Regions from separate parts of the Pseudomonas sp. Tri1 genome, predicted to be linked through region 1. Evidence: predicted binding sites of a transcription regulator. Region 1 holds the regulator's gene; each other region holds the start of a gene.
What was found. The regulator FliA, encoded in region 1, starts transcription of late flagellar genes. The targets are predictions, from matches to a motif close to CTAAAGTTTNNNNNNNNNNNGCCGNTAA.
Positions count from the first base shown of each region.

Region 1 (4,454 bases):
CCCTTTGTCCCGGGACCTGCTGGCGCTGATCAACGGTATCGAAGAGCCTCGTCAGGCCTGGCGCATGTTGCTGGCGCACCTGGCGCGGATGATCGCCACGCCGGAAGTCGAGCCGCTGGAAGAGGGTGGGGTGATTGCGATGGTCGGCCCGGCCGGCATGGGCAAGACCACCACCCTGGCCAAGCTCGCGGCCCGTTATGTACTCAAGTACGGTGCCCAGAGCATCGCCCTCGTGAGCATGGACAGTTTCCGCATCGGCGCCCAGGAACAACTCAAGACCCTGGGCCGAATCCTCAATGTGTCGGTGACCCACGTGGATCCGGGGCAATCCCTGGCTCAAGCGCTGGAACCGCTGCTGCGCAAACGCGTCGTGCTGATCGATACTGCCGGCCTGCAAGCCAGTGATCCGGCCCTGCGCATGCAGCTTGAAAGCCTGGCCGGGCGCGGTATTCGGTCAAAAAATTATCTCGTGTTGGCAACCACCAGCCAAAAACAGGTTCTAACCGCCGCATACCACAGCTACAAACGCTGCGGGCTGGCTGGCTGCATCCTGACTAAGCTGGACGAAACGGCAAGCCTGGGCGAGGTGTTGAGCCTGGCGATCGGTCATGAGCTACCGGTGGCCTACCTGACCGACGGGCCGCGGATCCCGGATGATTTGCATCTGCCGCGCCGTCATCAATTGGTCAGTCGTGCCGTGAGTGTGCAAATGCAGGAAGAACCCAGCGAAGAAGCCATGGCTGATATGTTCGCTGACATCTACCACAGCCCGACCAAGCAGGTCGGCTGAGGTAATCATGAATATTTTTTGTACCTACATCGATGGTCTGCCATGCATTGTTCCGAATGTGAACGCGCAGCCAGTAATGTGGCCTCCGTCTAAGTAAGACAAGGTAAAGAACGAACATGGGCAGCATGCATCCCGTACAGGTGATCGCGGTGACCGGCGGCAAAGGTGGCGTCGGGAAGACTAACGTGTCAGTGAACTTGTCCCTGGCTCTGGCAGAGCTTGGCCGACGGGTCATGCTGCTGGACGCCGACCTGGGCCTGGCGAACGTCGATGTGCTGCTGGGGCTAACCCCCAAGCGCACGCTGGCGGACGTGATAGAGGGCCGCTGTGAACTGCGCGACGTGCTGCTGCAGGGACCGGGCGGGATTCGTATCGTACCGGCTGCCTCCGGCACCCAGAGCATGGTTCACCTGACCCCGGCCCAGCACGCGGGCCTGATCCAGGCATTCAGCGACATCGGTGACAACCTCGATGTGCTGGTGATCGACACCGCTGCCGGTATCGGTGACTCCGTCGTCAGTTTCGTGCGCGCGGCCCAGGAAGTGTTGCTGGTGGTCTGCGACGAACCGACCTCCATCACCGACGCCTATGCCCTGATCAAACTATTGAACCGCGACTACGGCATGAACCGCTTCCGCGTCCTGGCCAACATGGCCCAGAGTCCGCAGGAAGGGCGCAACCTGTTCGCCAAGTTGACAAAGGTCACGGATCGTTTCCTGGACGTCGCCCTACAATATGTCGGCGCTGTGCCCTACGACGAAAGCGTACGCAAGGCCGTCCAGAAACAACGTGCCGTTTATGAAGCCTTTCCCCGTTCCAAATGCGCGCTGGCGTTCAAGGCTATCGCCCAGAAGGTGGATACCTGGCCACTGCCGGCCAACCCTCGTGGGCATCTGGAGTTTTTCGTCGAGCGTCTCGTGCAACAAACAGCAGGGCCCGTGTTATGACAGCCAGCGGTTACAACCATCTCTACAAAAAATCGGCACGGGACGCCCAATATGAATTGATTGAGCGTTATGCACCCCTGGTCAAGCGCATCGCCTATCACTTGCTGGCGCGGTTGCCGGCCAGTGTCCAGGTCGAGGACTTGATCCAGGCGGGCATGATCGGCCTGCTCGAAGTGTCGAACAAATACGACGCGAGCAAGGGCGCCAGTTTCGAGACGTATGCCGGTATCCGCATTCGTGGGGCGATGCTCGATGAAGTCCGCAAGGGCGATTGGGCGCCGCGTTCGGTGCACCGCAATACCCGCATGGTCAGTGACGCGATCCGCGCTATTGAAGCTAAAACCGGGCGTGACGCTAAAGATCACGAGGTTGCGGCCGAACTCCAGTTGAGTCTCGACGATTATTACGGGATTTTGAACGATACCTTGGGCAGTCGCCTGTTCAGTTTCGATGACCTGTTGCAGGACGGCGAACACGAAGGGCTGCACGAGGATAACGCGAGTGCTCACATGGAGCCGTCGCGTGACCTGGAAGATGAGCGTTTCCAGAGCGCGCTGGCGGATGCGATTGCCAATTTGCCGGAGCGTGAGCGACTGGTCTTGGCGCTGTACTACGACGAAGAGCTGAACCTCAAGGAAATCGGTGAGGTCCTGGGGGTCAGCGAATCGCGGGTCAGCCAGTTACACAGCCAGTGCGCGGCCCGTTTGCGGGGGCGTTTGGGGGAGTGGCGAGCGCGCTGACAGCTGTGTGGGAGCACTGCGAACGGGGTTGGTCTGGCATACGTCGCACCAGTCTCCATCCGTGGGGCTCCAGGCCGTTGTCGAGTGTTGTGCCGGATTGATTGAAATGGCGCGTTCAGGTGCTGGACACGTTTAAGACTGCTTGGAGGTCGAATTGGACAAGAACATGAAAATCCTCATCGTTGATGACTTCTCAACGATGCGGCGGATCATAAAAAACCTGTTGCGTGACCTTGGGTTCACCAACACGGTCGAGGCCGACGATGGCACCACTGCCATTCCGGTTCTCAACAGCGGGAGCATCGACTTTCTGGTGACTGACTGGAACATGCCCGGCATGACCGGTATCGACTTGCTGCGCCATGTGCGCGCCGACGAAAAACTCAAGCACCTTCCGGTGCTGATGGTAACTGCCGAAGCCAAGCGCGAGCAGATCATCGAAGCGGCCCAGGCCGGTGTGAACGGCTATGTGGTCAAACCCTTCACGGCCCAGGCGTTGAAAGAGAAGATCGAAAAAATCTTCGAACGCATCGGTTAACGGCGCCACGGGGGAGCTATGGACAACGAATCTTCAATGGGCGACTTCGAATCGACCCTGAAAAAACATGCCCGCGAACTGGTCGACAGCCTTGAAAAAGGCCGCTTTGGCGATGCGGTTCAAATGATCCATGAGCTCAACCAGACCCGTGACCGTGGTCTGTATCAGGAAGTGGGCAAGCTCACGCGTGAACTGCACAGCGCGATTGTCAATTTCCAGATCGACCCGAATATGCCGCAGGCCGAGGAAGTCTCGCAGATCACCGATGCCACCGAGCGTCTGGGTTATGTGGTCAAGCTGACCGAAGCTGCGGCCAACCGCACCATGGACCTGGTGGAAAGCGCAACGCCGCTGGTCAATGGCCTGAGCGACGAAGCCCAGGCCTTGAGCACCGACTGGGGTCGGTTCATGCGCCGCGAAGTAGGGGCTGAAGAGTTTCGGGAGCTGGCCCGTCGGGTCGACGGTTTCCTGACGCGCAGCAGCACCGAGAACCGCGCGGTGGCAAGCAATCTCAACGACATTCTGCTGGCTCAGGACTATCAGGACCTGACCGGTCAAGTGATCAAGCGCGTAACCCAATTGGTCACCGAAGTAGAAAGCAATTTGCTCAAACTGGTGTTGATGGCCAGCCAGGTCGACCGCTTTGCCGGCATCGAACACGACCGTGAAGCGATGCTTGCTGAAAAAGATCCACAAAAACATCTCTCGCAGGGTGAAGGTCCGCAGATTCATGCCGATAAAAGAGAAGACGTTATGTCCGGTCAGGACGATGTGGACGATTTGCTGTCCAGCCTTGGATTCTGAGTTTTAGCCCTGTTTTAGGAGCAGCCATTAATGAGCTTCGGCGCCGATGAAGAGATCCTTCAGGATTTCCTGGTTGAGGCCGGCGAGATTCTAGAGCAACTGTCTGAGCAACTGGTCGAGCTGGAAAGTCGACCCGATGATGCAGACTTGCTCAATGCAATTTTTCGCGGTTTCCACACTGTAAAAGGAGGCGCCGGCTTCCTCCAGCTCAATGAGCTGGTGGAGTGCTGCCACATTGCCGAAAACGTGTTCGACATCCTGCGCAAGGGTGAGCGCCGCGTTGATTCGGAACTGATGGACGTGGTGCTCGAAGCGCTGGATGCGGTCAACAGCATGTTCAGCGAAGTGCGCGAGCGCTCGCCGATCACCGCTGCCACCCCTGAGTTGCTCGCTGCGCTGGCACGCCTGGCCGAGCCACAATCGGCTGACGAATCCGCTCCGGTTGTCGAGACGGTCGTTGAAGAACCGGTCGCCGAGGAGTCGGGCGACATCACCGATAACGAATTTGAACAATTGCTGGACTCGCTGAACGCCGTCAAGGCTGAAGCCGCTGCCCCGCCGGCCCCCGTTGTGCCGGCCACCGAGGCAACTGCTGCTGCCAGCGATGAAATCACCGACGACGAGTTCGAGTCGTT
Region 1 is NZ_CP072913.1:1,823,622-1,828,075, forward strand. Features, by position in the region: gene flhF (flagellar biosynthesis protein FlhF) at 1-790, shown strand, start outside; gene fleN (flagellar synthesis regulator FleN) at 907-1,737, shown strand; gene fliA (RNA polymerase sigma factor FliA) at 1,734-2,477, shown strand; gene J9870_RS08100 (chemotaxis response regulator CheY) at 2,644-3,015, shown strand; gene J9870_RS08105 (protein phosphatase CheZ) at 3,034-3,819, shown strand; gene J9870_RS08110 (chemotaxis protein CheA) at 3,850-4,454, shown strand, end outside.

Region 2 (4,454 bases), 1.9 Mb from region 1:
TACCGTCGCCATCGCGAGCAAGCTCGCCTCCCACAAAAGGGGCCATCAATCCTTAGACACGGAACTGTGTGAGCAACCCGTTCAACTGCTCACTCAGAGCCTTGAGCCGCGTGCTCGCCAGGCTCGACTGTTCGGCGGCCAGGGCGGTGCTGTGGGACAGGCCGGCCGCCTGGGTGACGTTCTGGTTGATGTCTTCCACCACATGGGCCTGCTGCAGGGTGGCGCTGGCGATGGAAGCGTTCAGGCTGTTGAGGTTGCGCAAGGCCTGGCCGATGGCGTTGAGGCTGGCGCCCGCCAGGCCGGCTTGTTCGATGGTGAGCTGCGAGGCTCGGCTGCTGTCGCTGATGACTTTTACCGCCGCTTCGGAATGGTTCTGCAGACGTTCGATCATTGCCTGGATTTCGGCGGTGGACTTTTGCGTGCGCTGGGCCAGCAGCCGTACTTCGTCAGCCACCACCGCAAAGCCGCGGCCTTGCTCACCGGCGCGAGCGGCCTCGATGGCGGCGTTGAGGGCCAGCAGGTTGGTCTGCTCGGCAATCGAGCGGATCACCTCCAGCACGCTGCCAATCTGGGTGCTTTCGCTGGCCAGGGTGCGAATCACTTCCACCGCCTGATCGATGGTCTGGGAGAGGCGGTCGATCTGTTGCAGGCTGCCGTCGATATTGACCTGGCCTTGCTGGGCCTGGGATTCGGCGTCACGCATCTCGCTGGCGGCGTGTTCGGCGTTCTTCGCCACGTCCTGCACGCCATAGGTCACTTCGTTGATCGCGGTGGCCACCAGTTCCATTTGTTGCGATTGCTGCTGGCTGCGCTCCTGTGCCTGGGCGGCGTCGTTGCCCAACTCGTTGGAGGATTGTCCCAGCGCGCTGGCCGAGGCTTGCAGTTGGGTCACCACTTGCCTCAGCTTGGCGGTAAAGGCATTGAAGTGCCGCGCCAGTTGGGTGACTTCGTCCTGGCCGTGGGTGTCGAGGGTGCGGGTCAAGTCGCTTTCGCCGCTGGCGATGTTGGCCATGGCGTTGACCGTTTCCTGCAGGGGGCGAACGATGCTGCGCACAATCAAGGTCAGCAGCAGGCCCATGAGCAGGGTGATCACCAGTCCGATCACGGTGGCTTTGATCACCTGGGACTGGAATTCGGCTTGCACGTCATCAACATACACGCCCGAACCGATGATCCAACCCCACGGCTCGAACAGTTTGACGTAGGAAGTCTTGCCCACCGGCGCCTCGGCCCCCGGTTTCGGCCAGAGGTAGTTGATCATGCCGGCGCCCTTGGACTTGGCGATGGCAACCATCTCATTGAACAGCGCATAACCGTTCGGGTCGCGGATCGCCGAGAGGTTCTGGCCTTCGAGTTTCGGGTTGGCCGGGTGCATGACCATGACGGGCGTCAGGTCGTTGATCCAGAAATAATCAGTCTCGTTATAGCGCAGGCCACGCACGGCGCTGAGGGCCTGCTTTTGCGCGGCGTCGCGGGTCAGGGTGCCGGCAGTTTCCAGGCCATGGTAATAGCTCAGCACGCCGCTGGCGGTCTGCACCACATGCTGGGTTTTCTGCACTTTGGCTTGGTAGAGGTCGCTATGGATCTGTATAAGCATCAACGCGCCCAAGGTGAACAACATCACGATGGCCACGATCAGGATGAGCCACAAGCGTCGGCTGATCGACACACTGCGCAAGCTATTCATACGCTGTCACTCCGGTTTCTTATTCTTGTCATAACGACGGCCGGCACTGTAGCGCCTGGCAGCTATCCATCATTGACCTGAGTCATAACGCGGCAGCGTTATCAGGGCTTGTCTGATAGGATTTCGGCCCCGCAGCGCAAAACCTGAGCCTGTCCTGATTTTTTCATTGGTTTTTTTGAAAAATCGCAGTCACCGTGCACCCGCTGTTTTCACTCGCATACCGCTTAAAATTTGATGAGACCTGCGCAAGCATAGTCTTTTGGGGGATGAATGGATTTGTGGACCGCCTTTTCGGCACTGATTCTTGGCGTGGTAGAAGGCTTGACGGAGTTCCTGCCGATTTCCAGCACGGGGCACCAGATCATTGTCGCTGACTTGCTAGAGTTCGGCGGCGAGCGCTCTATGGCGTTCAACATCATTATCCAGCTTGGCGCGATCCTGGCGGTGGTGTGGGAGTTTCGGCGCAAGATCTTCGACGTGGTGCTGGGCTTGCCGACGCAACCCAGCGCTCGCCGGTTTACCGCCAACCTGCTGATCGCTTTCCTGCCCGCCGTGGTGCTGGGCGTGCTGTTTGCTGATCTGATCCACGAGTACCTGTTCAACCCGGTCACGGTGGCGATGGCGCTGGTGTTGGGTGGCTTGGTGATGCTCTGGGCCGAGAAGCGCCAGCATCAAGTGCATGCCGAAACGGTGGATGAGATCAGTTGGAAGGATGCGCTGAAGGTCGGCCTGGCCCAGTGCATTGCGATGATTCCCGGGACTTCCCGTTCGGGCGCAACGATCATCGGTGGGTTGCTGTTCGGGCTGTCACGCAAGACCGCGACCGAGTTTTCGTTCTTCCTGGCGATGCCGACCATGGTCGGGGCAGCCGTCTATTCGGGCTATAAGTACCGCGAACTGTTCGTTCCGGCGGATTTCCCGGTGTTCGCCATCGGTTTCGTCACCGCGTTCATCTTCGCCATGATTGCGGTCAAGGGCCTGCTGCGCTTTATCGCCAGTCACAGCTACGCGGTGTTCGCCTGGTATCGGATCGCGTTCGGCCTGTTGATCCTGGCAACCTGGCAATTCGGTTGGGTGGACTGGGCGGCAGCCCGGCCATGAACGATTTCGGTGCCCGCAAACGCTCCGCGCACACTGCCGACGGTGCCGTGCAGAACCTGCGGCTCAAGTTGATCGTGTTTGCGCTGCTGTGTGCCTTGCCGTTGTTCGGTTCGCTCATGCTCGGATTGCGAGCCGTGTCCTGGGTGCCGATGACAGCCTATGGGCTCGTCAGTCTGGTGGCGTTTCTGCTCTACTGGAGTGACAAGCGCAAGGCCCGTGCCGACGCCTGGCGCATCCCCGAGAATGTGCTGCATGCCGTGGAACTGGCGGGCGGTTGGCCGGGGGCATTGCTGGCCCAGCAGGTGTTTCGCCACAAAACCCGCAAGGTGTCGTTCCAGGTGGTGTTCTGGTTCATCGTCCTGCTGCACCAAGTGTTCTGGATCGACCAGTTGTTCCTCGGGCGCCTGCTGGCGTTGTTCTAGAGCAGCAACCCGACCTGGGTGCGCTTGGGCAATTTGCTGACCACCAATTGGTGAGAGCGTTGCAGCAGGCCTTGCAGCTCGTCGGCGCCCAGCGGGTAGGGCAGGTGCATGATGATCCACTGGGCCCGCGCCAGGTAGGGCGCCGGATGAATGCCCGGGCGGTCGCAATGACCGAGGAACAGATCCTTGTCGACCTTGAACGCCAACGAATCGCTGCGCAGGCCTTGGAGAGCGAACATCTTGTTTCCGGCGATGGAGAACACCCGCACGCCGCCCCATTTGTAGTCTTCCCGAGCACCGGGCAAGCCCAGGCAAAATTGCGCGACATCCTCTTCGCTCAAGCTCATATCTTTCTATCTCCACAGCCTTCGAACGCTTCTACCAGATGGTCGATCCATGCGCGCACCGCCGGCAGCATGCCACGTCGATGCGGGTAGACCGCCTGCAGCCAGCCATCGGGTAGCGACCATCCAGGCAATAATTCCACCAGTGTGCCGTCTTGCAATTCCTGCTCGCAATACATACTTGGCAGTAAGGTAAAACCCAAGCCGGCAAGGGTGCAGGCACGGCGTACGACAAAGTCGTCGATGCCCAGGCGGGCCTCCAGGGCCAGTTCGACACTTTCCCCGTTGGTCTTGACCAGGCGCAGGTGCACCAGGCGATCCGCTTCAAGGGCTCCCAGCACTGGCAATGGCTTGAGATCGTCCGGGGTTTCGATCCGCCGTCCTTCGACAAAGGCTGGGCTGGCAACCAGCATCAGCCGTGCCTGGCGCAGGCGCCGGGTCATCAGCAGCGGGTCTTCGTCTCCCAGGTCACGCACGCGCAACGCCACATCGATGCCTTCGCTGATCAAGTCCACCCGCCGGTTGAGCAGGGTCATATCCAGTTGCACCAAAGGGTATTTCGCCAGGAAGGTCTCGATCACCACCGGCAGGAACTGGTGGGCCAGCCCGACCGGGCTCGAAACCCGCAGGCGCCCACGGGGCTCGCTGGACATGCTTGCCACCGCTTCGTCAGCCATCTCGGCCTCCAGCAACATGGCCTGGCAATGGCGCAGATAACGTTCGCCGACCGCGGTCAGTTTCAATTGGCGAGTAGTGCGTTGGAGCAGGCGGGCGCCGAGGCGCTCTTCCAGCTCGGCGATACGCCGCGACAATCGCGACTTGGGAATGCCCAGCAATCGCCCGGCCGCCGCGAAACCGCCGGCTTCGACGACTTTGGCGAAGTAGTACAAGTCATTGAGG
Region 2 is NZ_CP072913.1:3,754,854-3,759,307, reverse strand. Features, by position in the region: gene J9870_RS15975 (methyl-accepting chemotaxis protein) at 53-1,687, opposite strand; gene J9870_RS15970 (undecaprenyl-diphosphate phosphatase) at 1,958-2,788, shown strand; gene J9870_RS15965 (DUF1294 domain-containing protein) at 2,785-3,210, shown strand; gene J9870_RS15960 (MmcQ/YjbR family DNA-binding protein) at 3,207-3,557, opposite strand; gene J9870_RS15955 (LysR substrate-binding domain-containing protein) at 3,554-4,454, opposite strand, start outside.
Region 2: the regulator FliA is predicted to act here: its motif matches at 1,808-1,835, upstream of J9870_RS15975 (methyl-accepting chemotaxis protein).

Region 3 (4,454 bases), 1.4 Mb from region 1:
TGGTCGAAGAGTTGCGCTGGTTGGAATATGGCCAGCGCCTGCGGGACCAACGCCGCAACCGCTTGTATCGGGCGGATCAGCCAATGGTCGGTCGTACCTTGTTCGATGCGGCGCTGGAAGGTGGCGCCCAGGCCTTGGGGCAACCGGTCGGTGCTCTCGAAATCGGCAAGCGCGCCGACTGGCTGGTACTCGATGGCAACGATCCGTACCTGGCCACGGCCCATGGTGACGGGATTCTCAATCGCTGGCTGTTTGCCGGCGGGGATCGCCAGGTGCGCGATGTGATGGTTGGCGGACAATGGGTGGTGCGCGACGGACGCCATGCCGGCGAAGAAGAAAGCGCCCAGGCGTTTACCCAGGTGCTGCGCGAACTTTTAGGCTGACGCGGATAAAAAATGTGGGAGCGAGCTTGCTCGCGATGAGGCCTTCTCATTCAACACTGAGGTTGATTGAAAGTCCGTCATCGCGAGCAAGCCCGCTCCCACATTGGTTCTCGGGAGGCAATTAGTCTGAAGTCTTGGCCATCTGTCGATCCGACGCGCGCCAGATCAAGCGTGTCGTATCGTAGCCCTGCTGACGCGCCGTGCTCAGCAGCTCTTCGCGCACAACGCTATTGACGGTCGGCGTACGGGACAGCAGCCACATATAGCGGCGGCTCGGGTCGCCGACGATGGCGGTCTTGTAGTCGTCGCTGACGTACAACACCCAGTACTGCCCTTTCGCCACGCCCGGCACGATCCGTGAAAACCAGTTGTCGAACTCGACCCAGAGCTTGTCGGTCTTGCCCGGCACCTGTGGCGTCGCAGTGCCCTTGGCCTCTTCCCACTGCCAGTCCGAAGTCAGGCAGCGATTGAGCACACCCATATTGCCGTCAGGCTTGAGGGTGTAGTGAGCTTCCGATTGGGCGCAATTGCGCTGGAAATACATGGGCAGGCGGGCCAACTCGTACCAGGTCCCTTGGTAACGCTTGAGGTTGACGCTGTTGACAGTCTTGGGTGCCAACGGGTCTTCGCCAGAAGTGGCACAGCCAGCCAAAACCAGGCCAGCTAAAAACACTAACACTAACCGCATCATTATTTTTCTCCCGCGGGCACTGAGTGACCTGCGTGGTGAGTTCGTCGGCTCAAATTCGAAGGCGAACTTGACTGGCAGAACCGATCACACAGGACACTATCCCCGGTTTACTTCAGGCCTTGGCCGGAAAACATCAACACTTTGTCACCAGCGTACTGCACGCTGATAAAGCTTTTCTGATCGCCCCAGGTGCAACTGGACATGCCGAGCGCGCCTGAACAATCGGTCGGTTTCCCCAGTAACGTTTCGACTTCGGACTTGGGCATGCCAGCCGACAGCTTCGAATAGTTTTCCTGGTTGACCTTGCTGCACGCAGTCAGTACGACGCATACAAACAACAAGGCGATAGATCGCAGCGACATGGTGTAACTCCTGGAACGGAAGGGGGTGGCAGGGTGCCAACCAGAAGCTTAGAAGAGAAAACCCCTATCTGGTTCCCCGACGGCCCCGGTATTTATTGGGCTTCGCCAGGTGTTTCATAGGTGAAACACTCAGTTTGTGACAGCATCGTGCATTTCGTCGGAATGGAATCGCAGACGGCTGATGGGACGGGTTCCTGCGCCGATAAAAAGAAACAGCGCAATCTACTGCGTTATGGCAAATTGACGCCCCGTCCTGACCCGTCTCTCCGCGGTAGTGTTCTTAATGACCAGAAACATGAAATTCAGCCACAAAATACTGCTGGCTGCTGCTCTCGTGGTAGCCGTTGCATTCGCTTGTTTCATCCTGTTCAACGACTATCGGCAGCGCCAAAGCCTGCACGCCAGCACCGAAACCTCCATGCAGGAACTCGGCAACCTGACCAGTCGTAACATCCAGACGTGGGTCGAAGGCCGTATCCAATTGCTGCAATCGCTGGCCCAGCAGATCGCCGTAGACGGCAGCAGCGCCGACAGCCTCAAACGCGCCGTGGGCCTGCCGGCATACACCAGCAATTTTCAGCTCAGCTATTTCGGTGGCACCGACGGCGTGATGTTCTCGGTACCGGCCGGCAATCGCGCCGCCGATTACGACCCCCGCGCCCGTGGCTGGTACAAGGCCGCCAGTAGCGCACAGCAAACCATCGTGACCGAGCCCTACATTGCCGCCTCGTCGGGCAAACTGGTGATCACCGTCGCCACCCCCGTGCAGCACCAGAACCAGATGATCGGCGTGGCCGGTGCAGACATCGACCTGTCCAGCGTCAGCGCCATCATCAACTCGCTGAATTTCGGCGGCCACGGCCATGCGTTCATCGTCAGCGCCGACGGCAAGATCCTCATCCACCCCGACAGCAAGCGCGTACTCAAGACCCTGGCCGAGGCCTACCCCAACGGTGCACCGCAAATCAGCCCGGGCGTCAAAGAGGTCGAGCTCGACGGCAAGACCCAGTTCATCTCCTTCACCCACGTCAATGGTTTGCCGGGGGCCGATTGGTATGTGGCACTGGTGCTCGACAAGGACACCGCCCTGGCGATGCTCAGCGAGTTCCGGACCTCGGCACTGATCGCCATGACCATTGCCGTGGTGTTCATCATCGCCCTACTGGGCATGTTGATCCGCGTGCTGATGCAACCGCTGCTGACCATGGGCCGCGCCATGCATGACATCGCCGAAGGCGAAGGCGACCTGACCCGACGCCTGGTCATCCATGGCCACGATGAGTTCGGCGCCCTGGGTACTTCGTTCAACCGTTTTGTCGAGCGCATCCATACCTCGATCCGTGAGGTAGCCTCGGCCACCGGCCAGGTCAATGAAGTCGCCCTGCGCGTGGTCAGTGCGTCCAACTCGTCGATGTTCAACTCCGACCAGCAGGCGTCGCGCACCAGCAGCGTAGCCGCAGCCATCAACCAACTCGGCGCCGCCGCCCAGGAAATCGCCCAGAACGCCGCCCTCGCTTCGCAGCACTCCAGCGATGCCCGCAGCCTGGCTGAAGACGGCCAGCACGTGGTGGATAAAACCATCGCCGCCATGCAGCAGTTGTCAGCCAAGATCAGCGATTCATGCGGCAACATCGAAACCCTGAACAGCAACACGGTGAACATCGGCCAGATCCTGGAGGTGATCACCAGCATTTCCCAGCAGACCAACCTGCTCGCCCTGAATGCCGCCATCGAAGCCGCCCGGGCCGGTGAAGCCGGACGCGGCTTCGCGGTGGTGGCCGATGAAGTGCGCAACCTCGCCCACCGCACCCAGGATTCGGCGCAGCAAGTGCAGAAGATGATCGAAGAACTGCAAGTCGGCGCCCGGGAAGCGGTGCTGACCATGACCGACAGCCAGCGCCAGAGCGAAAGCAGCGTCGGCATCGCCAACCAGGCCGGCGAACGCCTGGGCAGCGTGACCCAGCGCATCGGTGAAATCGACGGCATGAACCAGTCCGTGGCCACCGCCACCGAAGAACAGACCGCCGTGGTGGAATCGATCAATGTCGACATCACCGAGATCAACACGCTGAACCAGGAAGGCGTGGAAAACCTGCAGGCTACCTTGCGCGCCTGTGCTGACCTGGAACAGCAGGCGGCGCGGTTGAAGCAGTTGGTAGGCAGCTTCCGAATCTAGCGCCTGGACTGGCCCCATCGCGAGCAAGCTCGCTCCCACATTGAACCGAGCCTACTGTTAGCACGCGGTCGAATGTGGGAGCGGGCTTGCCCGCGATAGCGGCATCAGCCTCACAGCAAAAATCAGAACCTGGACCCAGGCCTGTTCAAGAACTCGATTTCCTCAGCCGTGGACTCGCGCCCCAACACCGCATTGCGATGGGGAAAGCGTCCAAACCGGGCAATGATCTTCTGATGCCGTTCGGCATAATCCAGGTTGTCTTCAAACACCGCCCGATCCGCTTCGGGTTGCTCTCGGACCAGGTCGATAAACCGTGACACGGCTTCGTTCTGCACCGCCAGGTTTTCGCAGTGTTCGAGCACCAGGTAGATGAACACCCGCTGGATCGGCTTGAGTTGCCGGTCGAAACCCGCCGCCAGGCCCTGGGCCACTAGCGCTTGGGCACGCAGGTCGCCGGAAAAGGCCTTGGGGGTGTCGCGAAAAATCATTCGCGGGAGTTGGTCGAGTGAGAGCACCAAGGCCAGCCAACCTTCCGGGCGTTGCGCCCAGTCGGTCAATCCGCCGGTCAGTGCCTGCTCGACCAGATCGCCGAAGCGCTCGCGCGCCTGGCGATCATGGCGTTTGCCGAACCACAGCTTGCCCTTGTCAGCGGCTATTTCGTCCGGTGTGCCGGCTGAGCCGAACCACCAATCGAGCAACGGCTGCCAGGGCTCGGCCATGCCTTATTCCTTGTGGTAGGCCGTGGCGCGGGCGACTTCTTCCTTGGAACCAAGGAACACCGCCACACGCTGGTGCAGGCCTTCAGGCTGGATGTCGAGGATACGCTGGTGACCGTCGGTGGA
Region 3 is NZ_CP072913.1:395,192-399,645, reverse strand. Features, by position in the region: gene J9870_RS01765 (formimidoylglutamate deiminase) at 1-383, shown strand, start outside; gene J9870_RS01760 (lipocalin family protein) at 505-1,074, opposite strand; gene J9870_RS01755 (hypothetical protein) at 1,182-1,436, opposite strand; gene J9870_RS01750 (methyl-accepting chemotaxis protein) at 1,720-3,612, shown strand; gene J9870_RS01745 (DUF924 family protein) at 3,735-4,331, opposite strand; gene J9870_RS01740 (class 1 fructose-bisphosphatase) at 4,335-4,454, opposite strand, start outside.
Region 3: the regulator FliA is predicted to act here: its motif matches at 1,615-1,642, upstream of J9870_RS01750 (methyl-accepting chemotaxis protein).

Region 4 (4,454 bases), 1.4 Mb from region 1:
TGCGCTCTGCACGCATGGACTATTACTCGACCCGCGGTGAAAAAGGTCCGGGGGAAATCAACGATCTGATCGGCAAATTGGAGCCCGGGCTCCAGACCGCCCGTCAACCGGTCGAGCAGCCTGCCGATGTAGCACTCATCGACAAACAACTGGCCGCTGTCGCCGACTACAAGGTTGCCTTCGCCGAGTTGACCCGTGCCATTGCCAGTCGTGAGGGTGCGCGCGGAAAATTGGGCGCCAGCGCGGATAATGCCGTGGCCCGCGTCGCCAGCGTTGAAAACGCCATACGGCAAGGCGGCAACGCTACTCAACTCGACAGTGTGGTAAGCCTGGGCAAGGCAATCCAGCAAGCCCGCTATCAGGTTCGCGGCTATACCTACAGCGGTCAGGCCGACGCCGAACAACCGGCCCTGGATGCCATCGATAACGCGTTGAAAATCCTCGGCAGCCTGCCGGCCCAACTGCCCGATGAACACGCCGTCAATCTGCAACAGGCCAACGAGTCGTTCAAGACCTATCGTGCTGCAGTCAGCCAGTTCCGTGAAGCCCAGACCGCCAGCGCTGCCGCTATCCAGCGCATGTCCGACTTGGGAATTGTGCTACGCGGGGCCAGTAGAGACCTCACCCTGTCTCAAACAGTCGTGCGCGACCATGATGCCGACAAAGCCAAAATGCTCCTGGTTTCAGCCGCCGCGCTGGCCCTGTTGCTCGGGGTGATCGCAGCCATGGCCATTACCCGGCAGATCGTCAGCCCGCTGGAGCAGACCCTCAAGGTCGCCGAGCGCGTGGCGGCAGGTGACTTGACCCACAACCTCAGCTCCGAGCGCCGCGACGAACTGGGCCAACTGCAACGTGCCATGCAGAGCATGACCGTGGGTCTGCGCCAATTGATCGGCGGTATCAGCGACAGCGTCACACAAATCGCCAGCGCCGCCGAACAGCTCTCGGCCGTTACCGAACAGACCAGCGCCGGGGTCAACAGCCAGAAAGTGGAAACCGATCAGGTCGCCACCGCCATGCACGAAATGACCGCCACGGTGCAGGAAGTGGCGCGCAATGCCGAGCAAGCCTCCGAAGCAGCGGTCGCCGCGGACCAGCAGGCTCGCGAAGGCGAAAAAGTGGTGGGTGAAGCCATCGCCCAGATCGAACGCCTGTCCAAGGAAGTGGGCAACTCCACCGAAGCCATGGGTCATCTCAAACGCGAGAGTGACAAGATCGGCAGAGTGCTGGACGTGATCAAATCCGTCGCCCAGCAAACCAACCTGCTGGCCCTCAACGCCGCCATCGAGGCGGCTCGGGCCGGTGACGCCGGACGTGGTTTTGCGGTGGTGGCCGACGAGGTTCGTGGCCTGGCCCAGCGAACCCAGAAGTCCACCGAAGAAATCGAAGCGCTGATCGGCAGCCTGCAATCGGGCACCGAACAGGTCGCGACCACCCTGGACAACAGCCGCAACCTGACCGACAGCAGCGTCGAACTGACCCGGCGCGCCGGCGGCTCACTGGAAAACATCACCCGTACTGTCTCGGCAATCCAATCGATGAATCAGCAGATCGCCGCCGCAGCCGAGCAGCAGAGCGCCGTGGCCGAAGAGATCAACCGCAGCGTCGTGAACGTGCGCGATATCTCCGAACAGACCGCCGCTTCCAGCGAGGAAACCGCCGCCTCCAGTGCCGAACTGGCGCGGCTGGGCGTTCACTTGCAGACACTGGTAGGACGCTTCAAGGTCTAACCTCAAGGGCAGGCATACACCCCATGGAGAGGGCTCTGCGCCCGCTGGGCGCGAGCGGCCACCCACCTCGCTTGGACTGACGAGCGCTCGCAGCCGAGCGCCCTCACCGCAGCAATGCCCCCACCTATTTTCTACAGATCCCCGTGACATGGTCGATACTCTTCTCATAAGACCTATAAAAGGTTCGAAGGAGTATCGGCATGTTCAGTTGGCTAACCGAAAAGCTGGGAAACGTAAGTGTCAACCGCAAGCTAGGTTTCGGCTTCGGCCTGGTCCTGCTTATGACCCTCCTGAGCACCTTCGCAGGTTGGAACAGCCTGAGCAGCGTAATCAGCCGTGCCGATAAACAGGCTTCCATCTCCAGCCTCAATGAGTTGGCCAAGGATTTGCGCGTCGCCAGCCTCGACTATGAGATGCGCCGCGGCGAACAAGGGCCGGCTACCGTCAGCGAGTTCCTGGGCAAGCTCCAGGAGAGCATACAAGCTGCCCTCAAACGGTTTGTGCGCCCGGCAGACCAGGAATTGCTCAATCAGCAACTGGCTATCCTCGATGAGTACAAACGTGCCTTTGCCGACCTGACCCAGGCGACGCAGAACCGCGAATCGGCCCGCTCCAAGCTTGGCGCCAACGCCGACAACGCCGTGGCCAAGGTGACAGAAGTCGAAAATGCCTTGCGCCAAGGCGACAGCGTCCCGCAATTCAACAGTGTGGTGGAGCTGAGCAAACTGCTCCAGCAAGCGCGCTACCAGGTCCGCGGCTACACCTACAGCGGCAAGGCGGAAGCTGAGCAACCAGCGCTGGACGCCATCGAAAACGTCTTGAAAAACCTTGAAAGCCTACCGGGCAAACTGCCGGAACAACACACCGCCGACCTGCAACAAGCCAGTGAATCGATGAAAGCCTATCGTGCTGCTGTCAGCCAGTTCCGCGATTCACAGGTGGCCAGCGCCTCGGCTCTCAAGAAAATGGTGGATCACGACGCCCGGTTGAATGAACTGAACAATCAATTGACTACCTCGCAAATCGAGAAACGCGACCAGGAGACGGCCCAAGCAAAAGAAACGCTGATCATCGTCACCATCCTGGCGTTAGCGTTTGGCCTGCTGGCCGCATGGATCATTACCCGGCAGATCGTCGCTCCACTGCAGCAAACCCTGGTTGCCCTCGAACGTGTCGCCTCCGGCGACTTGAGTCAAAACCTGGTGGTCACCCGCCGTGACGACATGGGCCAGTTGCAAGGCAGCCTGCAGCGCATGGTGATCAGCCTGCGGCAACTGATCAGCGGCATCAGCGACGGCGTCACGCAAATCGCCAGCGCCGCCGAACAGCTCTCGACCGTTACCGAACAGACCAGCGCCGGGGTCAACAGCCAGAAAGTGGAAACCGATCAGGTCGCCACAGCCATGCACGAAATGACCGCCACAGTGCAGGAAGTGGCGCGCAATGCCGAGGAAGCCTCCGAAGCAGCCGTTGCCGCTGACCAACAAGCTCGCGAAGGCGAAAAAGTGGTCGGCGAAGCCATCGCCCAGATCGAACGCCTGTCCAAGGAAGTGGGCAACTCCACCGAAGCCATGGGTCATCTCAAACGCGAGAGCGACAAAATCGGTAGCGTGCTGGACGTGATCAAATCCGTGGCCCAGCAAACCAACCTGCTGGCCCTCAACGCCGCCATCGAAGCGGCCCGGGCCGGTGAGGCCGGGCGTGGTTTTGCGGTGGTGGCCGACGAGGTGCGCAGCCTGGCCCAGCGCACCCAGAAGTCCACTGAAGAGATCGAGGAACTGATCCTGGGCCTGCAATCGGGCACCGAACAGGTCGCGACCACCCTGGACAACAGCCGCAACCTGACCGACAGCAGCGTCGAACTGACCCGACGCGCCGGCGGCTCACTGGAAAACATCACCCGCACCGTCTCGGCAATCCAATCGATGAATCAGCAGATCGCCGCCGCGGCCGAGCAGCAGAGCGCCGTGGCCGAAGAGATCAACCGCAGCGTCGTGAACGTGCGCGATGTGTCCGAACAAACCGCCGCTTCCAGCGAGGAAACCGCCGCCTCCAGTGCCGAACTGGCACGGCTGGGCGTTCATTTGCAGACACTGGTGGGACGCTTCAAGGTCTAACCAACGGGGCAGGCATAGAACCCAAGGCGAGGGAGCTTGCTCCCTCCGGGCGCGAAGCGAGCACCCACCGTGCTCGAACTGACGACCGCTTTGCAGCCGAACGCAAGCAAGCACTCTCATTCAGAGAAGTAACTGACTCCTGTTCTCTACAGAACCCTTCCTACCGGTCGATATAGCTCCCAGCATATAAAATCAACGCTGCAGGGAGTAACGGCATGTTCCGATGGCTGGGTAACGTAAGCGTCAATCGCAAATTGGGTTTCGGCTTCGGCCTGGTGCTGTTCCTGACCGTGATGATCGCCTTCACCGGCTGGAGCAGCCTGGGTAACGTGATCAGCCGTGGCGACAAACTGGGGTTCATTGCCAGCCTGAACGATCTGACCAAGGACTTGCGCCTGGCACGCATGGACTACGACACCTCACGGGGCGAGAAGGGTCCGCAGCAAGTCAACGACCTGATCGGAAAACTCGAAGCCGGGCTGAAGACCGCCCGCCAACTGATCGAGCAACCGGCCGATGTAGCCCTGATCGATAAACAACTGGCCGCCGTTGCCGAGTACAAAAACGCCTTCGCCGAGATGACCCGCGCTACCGCCAGCCGCGAAGA
Region 4 is NZ_CP072913.1:424,376-428,829, reverse strand. Features, by position in the region: gene J9870_RS01870 (methyl-accepting chemotaxis protein) at 1-1,730, shown strand, start outside; gene J9870_RS01865 (methyl-accepting chemotaxis protein) at 1,931-3,847, shown strand; gene J9870_RS01860 (methyl-accepting chemotaxis protein) at 4,063-4,454, shown strand, end outside.
Region 4: the regulator FliA is predicted to act here: its motif matches at 1,862-1,889, upstream of J9870_RS01865 (methyl-accepting chemotaxis protein).